3 regions of the Pseudomonas sp. RA_35y_Pfl2_P32 genome follow, and region 3 is predicted to be linked to each of the others. Evidence: predicted binding sites of a transcription regulator. Region 3 holds the regulator's gene; each other region holds the start of a gene.

Region 1 (4,190 bases), on a different contig from region 3:
CCTGCAGCAACAACTCAAGGCGCTCCTGCTCGACCTGCTCGGCCATGCCTTCGACCTGCTCGGTATCGACCGTCACCTTGTCCGGCTGCGGCTGGAACTTGGCTTCAGGGTTGAGGGTCTTGTCCGGCGCCAGCTCCGGCGAGCCGCCGAGGTCGATGACGTAGGGCGTACCGCTCTCGGTGAAGCCGATCGGGTCCTTGAAATAGCCGGCGATGGCGATCTTCTGCTCCGGCGTGGCCGTGGACAGCAGCCACAGCACCAGAAAAAACGCCATCATCGCCGTCGCGAAGTCAGCGAAGGCGATTTTCCAGGCGCCCCCGTGATGCCCGGCCGCAATGCGCTTGACGCGCTTGATGATTATCGGCTGATTGTTTTCCATGACTCAGCGACCGCGAACTGCTTGTTCCAGCTCGGCGAAGCTAGGACGGTGCGCCGGGTACAGCACCTTGCGCCCGAATTCCACTGCCAGCGACGGCGGCATGCCGGACGCCGAGGCCACCAGCGAGGCCTTGATGGCTTCGTAGATGTTCAGCTCTTCCTTGGCGTCGTGGGCCAGGGAATGGGCCAGCGGACCGAAAAAACCGTAGGCGGCGAGAATACCGAAGAAGGTCCCCACCAGTGCCGCGCCGACGTGCAGGCCGATGGACTTCTGGTCGCCCTCGCCCAGCGAGGCCATGGTGACCACGATCCCCAGGACCGCCGCGACAATACCAAAGCCGGGCATCGCATCGGCAATGCCGTTCACCGCATGGGAGGGGTGTTCCAGGTCTTCCTTGAGGCTGTACAGCTCCATGTCGAACAGGCCTTCGAGCTCATGGGGCGCCATGTTGCCGGAGGACATAATGCGCAAGTAGTCGCAGATGAACGCCGTCATGCGTTCGTCCTTGAGCACGGTCGGGTACTTGGCAAAGATCGGGCTGGCGGCGGCGTCCTCGATATCCCCTTCAATCGCCATCATGCCTTCGCGGCGGCTCTTGTTGAGGATCTCGTAGATCAGGCCCAGCACCTCCAGGTAGAAGGCGTGGGTGAAGCGTGTGCTGAACATACTCAGGGACTTCTTGAGCACATGCAGGGTCATGTAGCCGGGGTTGGCCTGGAGGAATGCGCCCAGGGCCGCACCGCCGATGATCAGCACCTCGAAGGGTTGGATCAGCGCGGCAATCTTGCCATGGGAAAGCACGTATCCGCCGAGCACGCTCGCGAATACGACGATGATGCCGATAATTTTAGCCATAGGTAGAAGGTACTTACTTAAGTCGGGTTCAAGGTCATATTCGGAAGTTAAACAATCTCTTCTTCTACTTATCGGCAAAACTGCGCCAGACTATAGCCCGTTATGGTGAAAAGCTAATTTGCCCCGCCCCGGGCGTGTTTGAAGTCAACGATGATCGCACCCGACCATGGTTAATGAAACGAACGTCCCAACGGCAAGCCCCTCCACCCTGCAGGATTGGGTCCAGCGCCTCGACGCTGTGATCCTGCCCGTACCGCAGGCCAGCCATGACCGCGTCTGCAAAGCCCTCAACAGCAGTCGCAGCTCCCTGCGCGATATCGCCGACCTGATCCAGGGCAGCCCGGCCCTGGCCCTGAGCGTGATCCGCGAAGCCAATCGCCACGCCCACGGCAGCCTCAGCGAACCCTGTGAAAACCTTGAGGTGGCGCTCAATCGCCTGGGCCTCAAACGCACCGCCGAACTCCTGGCCCGCCTGCCGGCCATGCCCGAGCGCGAGATCCCGCCAGCGCTGCGCAAGCTGCAACAGATCAGCCAGCACGCCTCGCAACAGGCCAATGGTTTTTTTGCCAGCCGCCTGGCGCGCCTGTGGCAGGACATCCATTGGGGCAGCCTGTTGTTTCTCGCGCCCCTGTGGCCGCTGGCCCTGAGTCACCCACAGTTGCTCCAGGAATGGGAGCGCCGGGTGATCCACCGGGGCGAAGCGGCGCACACGGTCGAAAAACAGCTGTTCGGCGTGCGCCTGCTGGAGCTCTGCCAGGCGCTGGTGGAGCTCTGGCACCTGCCCTTCTGGGTCGCCCAGGGCTATCGCCTGCTACTCACCGAGCAACGCGAGCTGGTGCAAGTGCTGCACATTGCCCGCGACGCCGATCATCCCCTGCGCCAGCAAAACCGCCTGGATGACGACCCGACCCTGCGCCGCTGGCTCAGCCAGCCCGCCAACAGCGTGCTGCTGGCCAACGGCCTGGCGCTGTCGGCCCAGCAATCCTGGGCCGGTCCGCACACCTTGCGCTGGCAGTACCTGACCAGCCTCTACCTGCAAATGCCCATGGACGAGGTGCAGCAGCAACAACACCAACAGGCCGCACAAAGCGCGCGCAACCATGGGCAGCCCGACCTCTGGCACCCGGCCGAGGCGCTGCTGTGGCCCTGGGGAGATGGCCGGCCCCGTGCCGAACAGGCGCCCGCCGCCCCCACCGCCGAGGACCTGCAGCGCTGGCGCAAACACTGCGCCCAACTGCTGGCCGAGCCGAGCCCGTTCAGTAACGCCCTGCACCTGACCACCTGCGCCCGGGATGCCTTGGCAGCCTGTGGCATGCGCCGGGTCATGCTGCTGATGGCCGACCGCACTCAGAGCAACCTGCGTGTCCACCAGACCTGGGGCTTGCCCAAGGACAGCGCCACCCTGCAACTGGCAGTCGGCCAGAGCAGCGTGCTGCAGCGCTTGCTGGCGCAACCGGCGCAGTTGCGCCTGACACCCGCCAACCACGGCCAGTTTTGCGCCCACTTGCCGGACAGCCTGCGCGTGCTGTTCGACGGCGAGCACCTGCTGCTGCGCTCTCTGGCCAACAAGGGCAAGGTGATCATGCTGCTCGTCGCCGACCAGGGTGGTGGCGCGTTTGCGGACATCAGCGTCCAGGCTTTCGGCAAAACCGCGCAGTGCATCGAAAAGGCTCTCAACAGCTATAGCGCGCGCTAAGCACACGCTCATCCGTTTTTGCACCAACGGATTTGCCAATCTGGCGAACTGATACTAATCCTTACTCACCAGCGATCAGCCTGCGCAGCCCCCGAGAAACGACGGGGAGAGATACGTCAACAGTCCATCTCCAAGGACATGAATTATGTCTGGCAGTCATTCTTGGGCACGACTGGGCCGTCGTGGATATGGCGTTTTCTGGGTGATCGGCGGCCAGGCGGCGCAGAGCCTGACCAGCTTCCTCACAGGCCTGGTGCTGGGCCGCTGCGTCTCGCAAGAGGCCCTGGGCGCCTACGCCCTGGGCTTGAGCTTCTGCTTCCTGATCATCTCCCTGGGCGACACGCTGATTGCTACGCCCTACACCTACCTGCGCGCCAGTGGCGAAGGAGAGCCGCACACCCTGTTCAGCAGCGCCTTGTGGGGCAGCGCCGTGCTCGGCCTGGTGGTGGCGTTGATCCTGACCCTTATGCACCAGTTCGGTGCAGGCCTGCCCACCGAGCTCTGGCCCGCCTTGCCCCTGGCGGTGATGGGCCTGGTGATGCGCGAATTTTTGCGCCGGCATTTCTACGTGATCAACCGCTCCAGGCAGGCCCTGATCCTCGACCTGACCAGCGCAGTGGGCCAACTGGCAGCCCTCGGGGTATTAGCCTGGGCCGGATGGCTCAGCGCCGAAGCCGTCTTCTTTGCCATCGCCGGGGTTTGTGCCCTGTCCTTTGCGCTGAACCTGCCCCAGGCACAGGCGTCGTTCTTCTGGCCGTCCATCAAGCAATTGGCGACCCAATGGCGAGCGTTTCTGGGCTACGGCGGTTGGCTGGTGGCCGGCGGGCTATGCCATGTGGCCAGCGTGCAGCTGTACCCCTGGCTCGCCCTGCTGGGGGGGGGCCAGGCGATGGCCGGCCTCTACGCGGCGTGCATCGCGGTCACCAACCTGATCAATCCGTTGCTGACCGCCCTCACCAATCATTTCCGCCCGCGCTTCATTGCGCACTATCAAGAGGCAGGCCAGGCGAGTTTGCTCCCGTATATGCTGCTGCGGGCGCTGCCGTTCCTGCTGCCGGCCCTGGGGTTCGTGCTGCTGGCGTGGTGGGTGGGCGAGCCGTTACTGGGGTGGCTGTACGGCCCCGACTTCAGCAAAGGCGCACCGGCGCTGATGTACCTGGCGCTTGGCCTGCTGGCCGTGGCAGCCGCCGCACCGATACAACTCGGGCTCCTGGCCCTGCGGGCACCGGTCAGCAACGTGTTCTACCACGGCACCAACCT
Region 2 (4,190 bases), on a different contig from region 3:
CGAAGGAGGGCGCCCACAGCGTCAACCTGCGCGGGGTGAAGTTCGACATCAACCTGAACCTGGCGGACGTGCCCGCAGCCGACCTGGATGCGGCAGTCGAGGGCCACGTATTCACCCTGGAAGCCAAGCCGGACAGCTTCAATGCCTCCCGCAGCCCCGGCAACCCGTCGACGGCCCAGGTCACCGGCGCCACCGTGACCGATGCCAAGGTCTACGGCGACAGTTTTCCGAGCAATGGCGCGGTGATCAAGTTCACCAGCGACACCGAGTATGAGGTCTATGCCCAGCCGCTGAGTGCCAACAGCAAGTCCATCGGCACAGGCAGCCTGAACGCCGCTGGCGACTCGCTGACGGCGGTGGGGGTCAAGTTCGACCTCGGTGGTGCGGTGAAGTCCGGCGATCAGTTCGTGGTCGGCGCCAACAACCATCAGACCCAGAGCGCGCTGGACACCATCAGTCAGTTACGCCAGGCCCTGGCAACGCCGAGCGATGGCGACCTGGTTGCCCAGCAGAAGCAGAAGAATGCGATCAACTCGGCCATTGGCAACCTGCAGAACGCCAGTGCCGGGATCGACAACGCCCGCGGTTCCATCGGCGCGAGCCTGAAGGCGATCGACATCCAGGCCGGGGAAAACGTCAGCATGGGCCTGGCCAACGACTCGACCATGGCTGCCATTGGCAACACCGACATGGCCAGTGCCTCGATTGAGCTGAGCTTCCAGAAAGCCATGCTCGAAGCCTCCCAACTGGCCTTTGTGAAAATCTCCCAGTTGAGCCTGTTTAACAAACTTTGACCCTCGCCTGAATGCCGGTCCACCCTGATCTCGCGGGTGGGCCGGTGCTGCTTCATATGCGCGCTTTTCCCGCCTTATCACCACCGATTTGCCGGCGTTCGCCTGGCTAAAGCCCTGCGCGCGGTTTTTACGTGGCGGATTGTTTTGGCCAATGCACACAAAATAGAGTGACCTATGAGTCATAAAGCGCATCTTCACTGTATCGTGTGAAAAGGGTGGGATGGGTGCCCGCTGTTCGCTGGGTTGATTTTCATGATTTTGGCACCCGTGTCTGGCGCAGTTTTGTGGGCCAACCCCCTTTGTTATCAGTGCCTCTCGATCCTGCGAGCGGTGATCTCCAGTTATTCTGTTTTGGGAAGCCACAATGATTGGCATAAAAAGCATCGCCAGTTACGTGCCAGTGAACGGGCTTGATAACTACGCTCAGGGCGCGAAATTCGCCAAGGATGAAGAGTTCATTTTGGGCAAGATTGGCTCGGCCTTTCTGCCGCGCATGGATGCCGGCCAGGAAACCTCCGATCTGTGCGTGGAGGCTGCCAATGCGTTGTTCGCCAACAACCCGCAACTGGACCGTCAAGCCATCGACGTGTTGATTGTGGTCACGCAGAACGGCGACGAAGAAGGCTTGCCCCACACCTCAGCCATCGTCCAGGACAAGCTGGGCCTGTCGACCCGGGTTGCCGCGTTCGACGTCTCCCTGGGCTGCTCCGGCTACGTGTATGGCCTGTATGCCATCAAGGGTTTCATGGAAGCGGCGGGCTTGAAGAACGGCCTGTTGATCACCGCCGATCCCTATTCGAAGATCGTCGACCCGGAAGACCGCAACACCACCATGCTGTTCGGTGATGCGGCCACCGCCACCTGGATGGGCGAAGACGCTGCCTGGCAACTGGGCAAGGCCAAGTTCGGTACCGACGGTTCCGGCGCGCCGCACCTGAAAGTCAGCGACGGCGTGTTCTACATGAACGGTCGCCAGGTGTTCAACTTCGCCTTGCTCAAGGTCCCGGCGCACTTGCACGAACTGCTGGATGACTCGGGCCTCAAGTCCGAAGACATCGACGCCTTCTGCATTCACCAGGGCAGTGCGGCGATTGTCGATGCCGTGGCGCGGCGTTTCGAAGGCGAGCCGGAGAAGTTCATCAAGGACATGGTCGAGACCGGCAACACCGTGTCTTCGAGCATCCCGCTGCTGCTGGAAAAGCACATGCTCTACTCCACCTGGAAGCGTGTGGCAATCAGTGGTTTTGGCGTAGGCCTGTCCTGGGGCTCGGCGATCATCCACCGCCCGTGACCCGCTAGCATTCGCTAAAAAAACGCCCATGGCCGCGAGGTCATGGGCGTTTTTTATTGCCTGGGATTTGCCGCTGTCGAGGCCCAAATCAGGGCCAGGTACGACGCGCGCCAGACGGCCCAAGGCCTTGAAACATTAGGGGGTGGCACGTTGCTAGTAAAAAACTTGAAAAAAGCCCTCAAGCAACCTGCATTGACGACGATAACTATTACGAAGGTTCTCTAGGCCACACCCGGCGGTTGCCAGGGCCGGAAGCCGCAGCACCCAACCAACGAGGAATTCGTCATGGCTTTATCTGTTAATACCAACATCACCTCCCTGGGCGTTCAGAAAAACCTGAACAAGGCTTCCGATGCCCTGAGCAACTCGATGAACCGTCTGTCTTCCGGCCTGAAAATCAATAGCGCCAAAGACGACGCCGCTGGCATGCAGATCGCCAACCGTCTGGGCAACCAGGTCAAAGGCTTGAACGTAGCCATCGCCAACGCCAACAACGGTGTTTCGATCGCGCAGACCGCTGAAGGCGCGATGCAGGAATCCACCAACCTGCTGCAACGTCTGCGTGAGCTGGCCCTGCAGTCTGCGAACGGTGATAAAAGCGACGCTGACCGTGTTTCCCTGCAGCAGGAATTCACCGCCAAGGTGGGTGAGCTGACCCGTATTTCCAACACCACCACCTTCGGTGGTCGTAATCTGCTGGACGGTTCGTTCAACAACGTTGGTTTCCAGATCGGTGCCAACGCTAACGAAACCATTTCGTTCGGCATGACCGACATCAGCGCGACTGGCCTGAAAGGTACCTACAGCGAAGCGAGCGTTAACAGCACTGCTTTGGCTGGTTTGAGCGCTACCGCAACTGGTTCGGTTCTGGATAAAAAAGCTACCGTAACGGGTGCCGCGAACACGGCTACTACTGCTGGCGACGCATTCAGTATCAATGGTGTGGAGATCAATCTGACTGGTGGTGCGGCTATTGGTGCGCCTGCGGGTGCTGATGGTGCTGCCGCAATCAATGCCCAAACAGCCCTTACCGGCGTTTCGGCGACTGCTGATGCCACCACAGGCATACTGACTTTGAGTTCGAAGTCGGACTTCACTATCGGTGCTTCTTCTAACGGTGCAGCCACTGATGGTTTGGTCAGCCTGGGCTTGACAGCGGGTCCGGTAGTTGCGGCAACTAAAACAAACGCAACCACCATGGATGCAGTTGGCGGTGTCACGGTAAATGGCGCGGCAGTATCGTGGGCCGCAACCGATACACTGGGTACTGTCCTGACCGCTATTGCTGCGCAGGCAGGCACAGGCGCTACAGCCGCTATCGTTGATGGCCGTGTGAAAGTGACCTCGGGTGACGGTGAAGACATCAAGCTGGCCAACACTGCTAGCGGCTCGCTGTCCCAGCTGGGTCTGTCGGCTGGCACTTCCCAGGCCAAGCTGACTGCTGATACTTCCATCGACCTGAACGGTGTAGAAGTCAAGTTCAAGAAAGGCGACACCAGCGACGCGATCGTTGCCTCGATCAACAGCGCCAGCACCGGTGTAAACGCCAGCAAAAACGCTGACGGCACCCTGAATCTGTTCGCTGACAAAGACATCACTGTCAAGGACGGCAGCGCGGGTACTGGTCTGGCCGCACTGGGCCTGACCGCTATTTCCGCTGCTGGTACCAAGGCTGCAGTGACCATGGAAACCACCGTTTCCGACCTGACCATCCTGTCCGCAGCAACCTCGCAGCAAGCCGTTCAGGCCCTGGACGGTGCCTTGCAGCAGATCGACAGCCAGCGTTCGCAGCTGGGTGCGGTGCAAAACCGTTTCGCCAGCACCGTGGCCAACCTGCAAAGCATTTCGCAGAACTCCACTGCCTCCAAAGGCCGTGTAGAAGACGCTGACTTCGCTTCCGAAGCCGCCGAGCTGACCAAGCAACAAACCCTGCAACAGGCTTCCACTGCGATCCTGTCCCAGGCCAACCAGCTGCCATCCGCTGTACTGAAGCTGCTTCAGTAATTTCGGCTAGCGGTTGATCAACGGAAGGGCGCGTCCACGTGCCCTTCCGTTTTTTCAGTTTTGAGGTGATGACATGGACATGAGCATCAAGCTGAACACGT
Region 3 (4,190 bases):
CAGTAGGGCCCAACGGCTGAGGTAGTGGTTTATGCAAGTTAAGCGTTTTTTCGCCGCCGATATGCGTCAGGCCATGAAGCTGGTTCGTGATGAGCTGGGCGCCGATGCCGCGATCATCGGCAACCGCCGCATCGCCGGCGGTGTCGAGCTGATGGCGGCCCTGGATTACAAGCTGTCGGCCCTGGCGCCGCGGGTGCCGAACATTGAGCTCGAGGACGAGCTGCGCAAGACCCAGTCGCGCATTGTCACCGCCCAGGCCGAATTGAGCTTGCGTGGGGAAGGCGAGGCGGGCGAACACGCCAGTCGCCAGCTGTTTGCCGGCCTGCCGCTGACCGCCGCCGAACCCTTGATCGAACCGACCCTGTCCGAGCCGCCACGTCCTGCCCCGGCGCCAGCCCCGGCGGCGGCCATCGACCCGCGTGCCTACGATTCGATGCGCTCGGAACTCAACGGCTTGCGCGAGTTGCTCGAAGTGCAACTCGGCTCCCTGGCCTGGAACCAACTGCAAGGCCGCCATCCGCAGCAGGCCAACCTCTGGCGCCGACTGCAGCGCATTGGCCTGTCCGGTCCGTTGTCCCGCGACCTTTTGGAACTGACCACCAGTATTGAAGAACCTCGCCAGGCCTGGCGCATGCTGCTGGCGCACCTGGCGCGGATGATCGTCACCCCCGAGATCGAACCCCTGGAAGAGGGCGGAGTGATTGCCATGGTCGGCCCGGCCGGCATGGGCAAGACCACCACCCTGGCCAAGCTGGCGGCGCGTTATGTGCTCAAGTACGGCGCGCAGAACATCGCCCTGGTGAGCATGGACAGCTACCGCATCGGCGCCCAGGAACAGCTCAAGACCCTGGGGCGCATCCTCAACGTGTCGGTGACCCACTTGGATCCGGGCCAGTCCCTGGCCCAGGCCCTGGACCCACTGCTGCGCAAGCGCGTGGTGTTGATCGACACCGCGGGCCTGCAGGCCAGCGACCCGGCCTTGCGCATGCAGCTGGAAAGCCTGGCCGGTCGCGGGATCAAATCGAAGAATTATCTGGTCCTGGCCACCACCAGCCAGAAGCAGGTGCTGACGGCCGCCTACCACAGTTATAAACGCTGCGGGCTGGCCGGCTGCATCCTGACTAAACTGGACGAAACGGCAAGTCTGGGCGAGGTCTTGAGCCTGGCGATCAGTCACGCATTACCGGTGGCCTATCTGACCGATGGGCCGCGTATCCCGGATGACCTGCATCTGCCGCGCCGCCATCAGTTGGTCAGTCGCGCCGTGAGTGTACAAATGCAGGAAGAACCCAGCGAAGAAGCCATGGCTGATATGTTCGCTGATCTCTACCACAGCCCGACCAAACGGGTCGGCTGAGGTAATAATGACTAGATTTGTATCTACATCGATGGCCTGCCATGCATTGTTCCCCAGGGAACGCGCAGCCAGTCATGTAGCCCGCGTCTAAGCAAGACAAGGTATAGAAAGCACATGGGCAGCATGCATCCCGTACAGGTGATCGCGGTGACCGGCGGCAAGGGTGGCGTCGGTAAGACTAACGTTTCAGTGAACTTGTCCCTGGCTCTGGCAGAGCTCGGCCGGCGCGTCATGTTGCTGGACGCCGACCTGGGGCTGGCGAACGTCGATGTGCTGCTGGGGCTGACGCCCAAGCACACCCTGGCCGACGTGATCGAGGGCCGCTGCGAACTACGCGACGTGCTGCTGCAGGGGCCCGGCGGGATTCGTATCGTGCCGGCGGCCTCCGGGACCCAGAGCATGGTGCACCTGAGCCCGGCCCAGCACGCGGGCCTGATCCAGGCGTTCAGCGACATCGGCGACAACCTCGACGTGCTGGTGATCGACACTGCCGCCGGGATCGGCGAGTCGGTGGTCAGTTTTGTCCGCGCTGCCCAGGAAGTGCTGCTGGTGGTCTGCGACGAGCCGACCTCGATCACCGACGCCTACGCCCTGATCAAGTTGCTCAACCGTGACTACGGCATGAACCGCTTCCGCGTGTTGGCCAACATGGCGCAAAGCCCGCAGGAAGGGCGCAACCTGTTCGCCAAGTTGACCAAGGTCACGGACCGCTTCCTGGATGTCGCCCTACAATACGTCGGAGCGGTGCCCTACGACGAAAGTGTACGCAAGGCGGTGCAAAAGCAGCGTGCGGTGTACGAAGCCTTTCCTCGTTCCAAGTGCGCCCTGGCCTTCCGCGCCATCGCGCAGAAAGTCGATACCTGGCCATTGCCCGCCAATCCGCGCGGGCATCTGGAGTTTTTTGTGGAGCGCCTGGTGCAACAGACGGCGGGTCCGGTGCTATGACAGCCACTGGCTACAACCTGTACAAGCAATCGGCGCGTGACGCGCAGTACGAGCTGATCGAGCGTTACGCGCCACTGGTAAAACGCATTGCCTATCACTTGCTGGCGCGTCTGCCGGCCAGTGTCCAGGTCGAAGACCTGATCCAGGCCGGGATGATCGGCCTGCTTGAAGTGTCGACCAAGTACGACGCCAGCAAAGGCGCCAGTTTCGAAACCTACGCCGGGATCCGCATCCGCGGGGCGATGCTCGACGAGGTCCGTAAAGGTGACTGGGCGCCACGCTCGGTGCACCGCAATACCCGCATGGTCAGCGACGCGATTCGCTCAATTGAAGCTAAAACCGGACGTGACGCTAAAGATCACGAGGTTGCGGCCGAACTCCAATTGAGTCTCGACGATTATTACGGGATTTTGAATGACACCTTGGGCAGTCGCCTGTTCAGTTTCGACGACCTGTTGCAGGACGGCGAGCATGAAGGGCTGCATGAGGATGGCGCGAGTGCTCATCTCGAGCCGTCGCGTGACCTGGAGGATGAACGCTTCCAGGCGGCGCTGGCGGACGCGATTGCCAATTTGCCGGAGCGTGAGCGACTGGTGTTGGCGCTGTACTACGACGAGGAGCTGAACCTCAAGGAAATCGGTGAGGTCCTGGGGGTCAGCGAATCGCGGGTCAGCCAGTTACACAGCCAGTGCGCAGCCCGTTTGCGGGGGCGTTTGGGAGAGTGGCGAGCGCGCTGACAGCAGTGTGGGGACACTGCGAACGACACCGCGACAGCCTTGGGCTGGCGCGGTCATCATCCGTTGTGCTCCAAACCGTCGTTGAGTGCTCTGCCTGTTGATTGAATGGCGTGCCCAGGTGCTGGGCGCGTTTAAGACTGCTTGGAGGTCGAATTGGACAAGAACATGAAAATCCTCATCGTTGATGACTTCTCAACGATGCGGCGGATCATTAAAAACCTGTTGCGTGACCTCGGGTTCACCAACACGGTCGAGGCAGACGACGGCACTACCGCCATCCCTGTGCTCAACAGTGGCAGCATCGACTTTCTGGTCACGGACTGGAACATGCCGGGCATGACCGGTATCGACCTGCTGCGCCACGTGCGCGCCAACGAAAAGCTCAAGCATTTGCCCGTGTTGATGGTGACCGCTGAAGCCAAGCGCGAGCAGATCATCGAAGCGGCCCAGGCCGGTGTTAACGGCTACGTGGTCAAGCCGTTCACCGCCCAGGCGTTGAAAGAGAAGATCGAGAAGATTTTCGAACGCATCGGTTGATGACTGGCGCCACGGGGGAGCTATGGAACAACGAGAGATTTCACAGGGCGATTTTGAATCGACCCTGAAAAAACACGCGGTCGAATTGGTCGAAAGCCTGGAAAAGGGCAAGTTCGGCGACGCTGTGCAACTGATCCATGAGCTCAACCAGACCCGTGACCGCGGCTTGTACCGGGAAGTGGGCAAGCTCACTCGTGAGCTGCACAGTGCGATCGTCAATTTCCAGATTGACCCGAACATGCCACAAGCCGAGGAAGTCTCGCAGATCACCGACGCCACCGAGCGCCTGGGGTATGTGGTCAAACTGACCGAAGCGGCGGCCAATCGCACCATGGACCTGGTGGAGAACAGCACGCCGCTGGTTAATGCCCTGGGGACCGATGCCCAGGCGTTGAGCGCGGACTGGGGGCGTTTCATGCGCCGTGAAGTGGGGGCTGAAGAGTTCCGTGAGCTGGCTCGGCGCGTCGATGGTTTCCTGAGCCGCAGCGCCAGCCACAGCCAGGTCGTGGCGGGCAACCTCAACGACATTCTGCTGGCCCAGGATTACCAGGACCTGACCGGTCAGGTGATCAAGCGCGTGACCCAACTGGTCACGGAAGTGGAGAGCAATCTGC

What was found. The regulator FliA, encoded in region 3, starts transcription of late flagellar genes. The targets are predictions, from matches to a motif close to CTAAAGTTTNNNNNNNNNNNGCCGNTAA.
Region 1: motA (flagellar motor stator protein MotA) is a predicted target of FliA. The motif match lies at 1,303-1,330, and genes of this name have one in related genera.
Region 2: AACY45_RS25455 (flagellin N-terminal helical domain-containing protein) is a predicted target of FliA. The motif match lies at 2,263-2,290, and genes of this name have one in related genera.

The regions. Positions count from the first base shown of each region.
Region 1 covers NZ_CAXAQF010000012.1:113,112-117,301, reverse strand. The annotation lists gene motB (flagellar motor protein MotB) at 1-379, opposite strand, end outside; gene motA (flagellar motor stator protein MotA) at 383-1,234, opposite strand; gene AACY45_RS13975 (HDOD domain-containing protein) at 1,401-2,930, shown strand; gene AACY45_RS13970 (lipopolysaccharide biosynthesis protein) at 3,076-4,190, shown strand, end outside.
Region 2 covers NZ_CAXAQF010000034.1:17,006-21,195, reverse strand. The annotation lists gene AACY45_RS25465 (flagellar hook-associated protein 3) at 1-794, shown strand, start outside; gene AACY45_RS25460 (ketoacyl-ACP synthase III) at 1,159-2,085, shown strand; gene AACY45_RS25455 (flagellin N-terminal helical domain-containing protein) at 2,371-4,089, shown strand; gene AACY45_RS25450 (flagellar protein FlaG) at 4,163-4,190, shown strand, end outside.
Region 3 covers NZ_CAXAQF010000023.1:93,112-97,301, reverse strand. The annotation lists gene flhA (flagellar biosynthesis protein FlhA) at 1-20, shown strand, start outside; gene flhF (flagellar biosynthesis protein FlhF) at 32-1,357, shown strand; gene fleN (flagellar synthesis regulator FleN) at 1,472-2,302, shown strand; gene fliA (RNA polymerase sigma factor FliA) at 2,299-3,039, shown strand; gene AACY45_RS22215 (chemotaxis response regulator CheY) at 3,205-3,576, shown strand; gene AACY45_RS22210 (protein phosphatase CheZ) at 3,599-4,190, shown strand, end outside.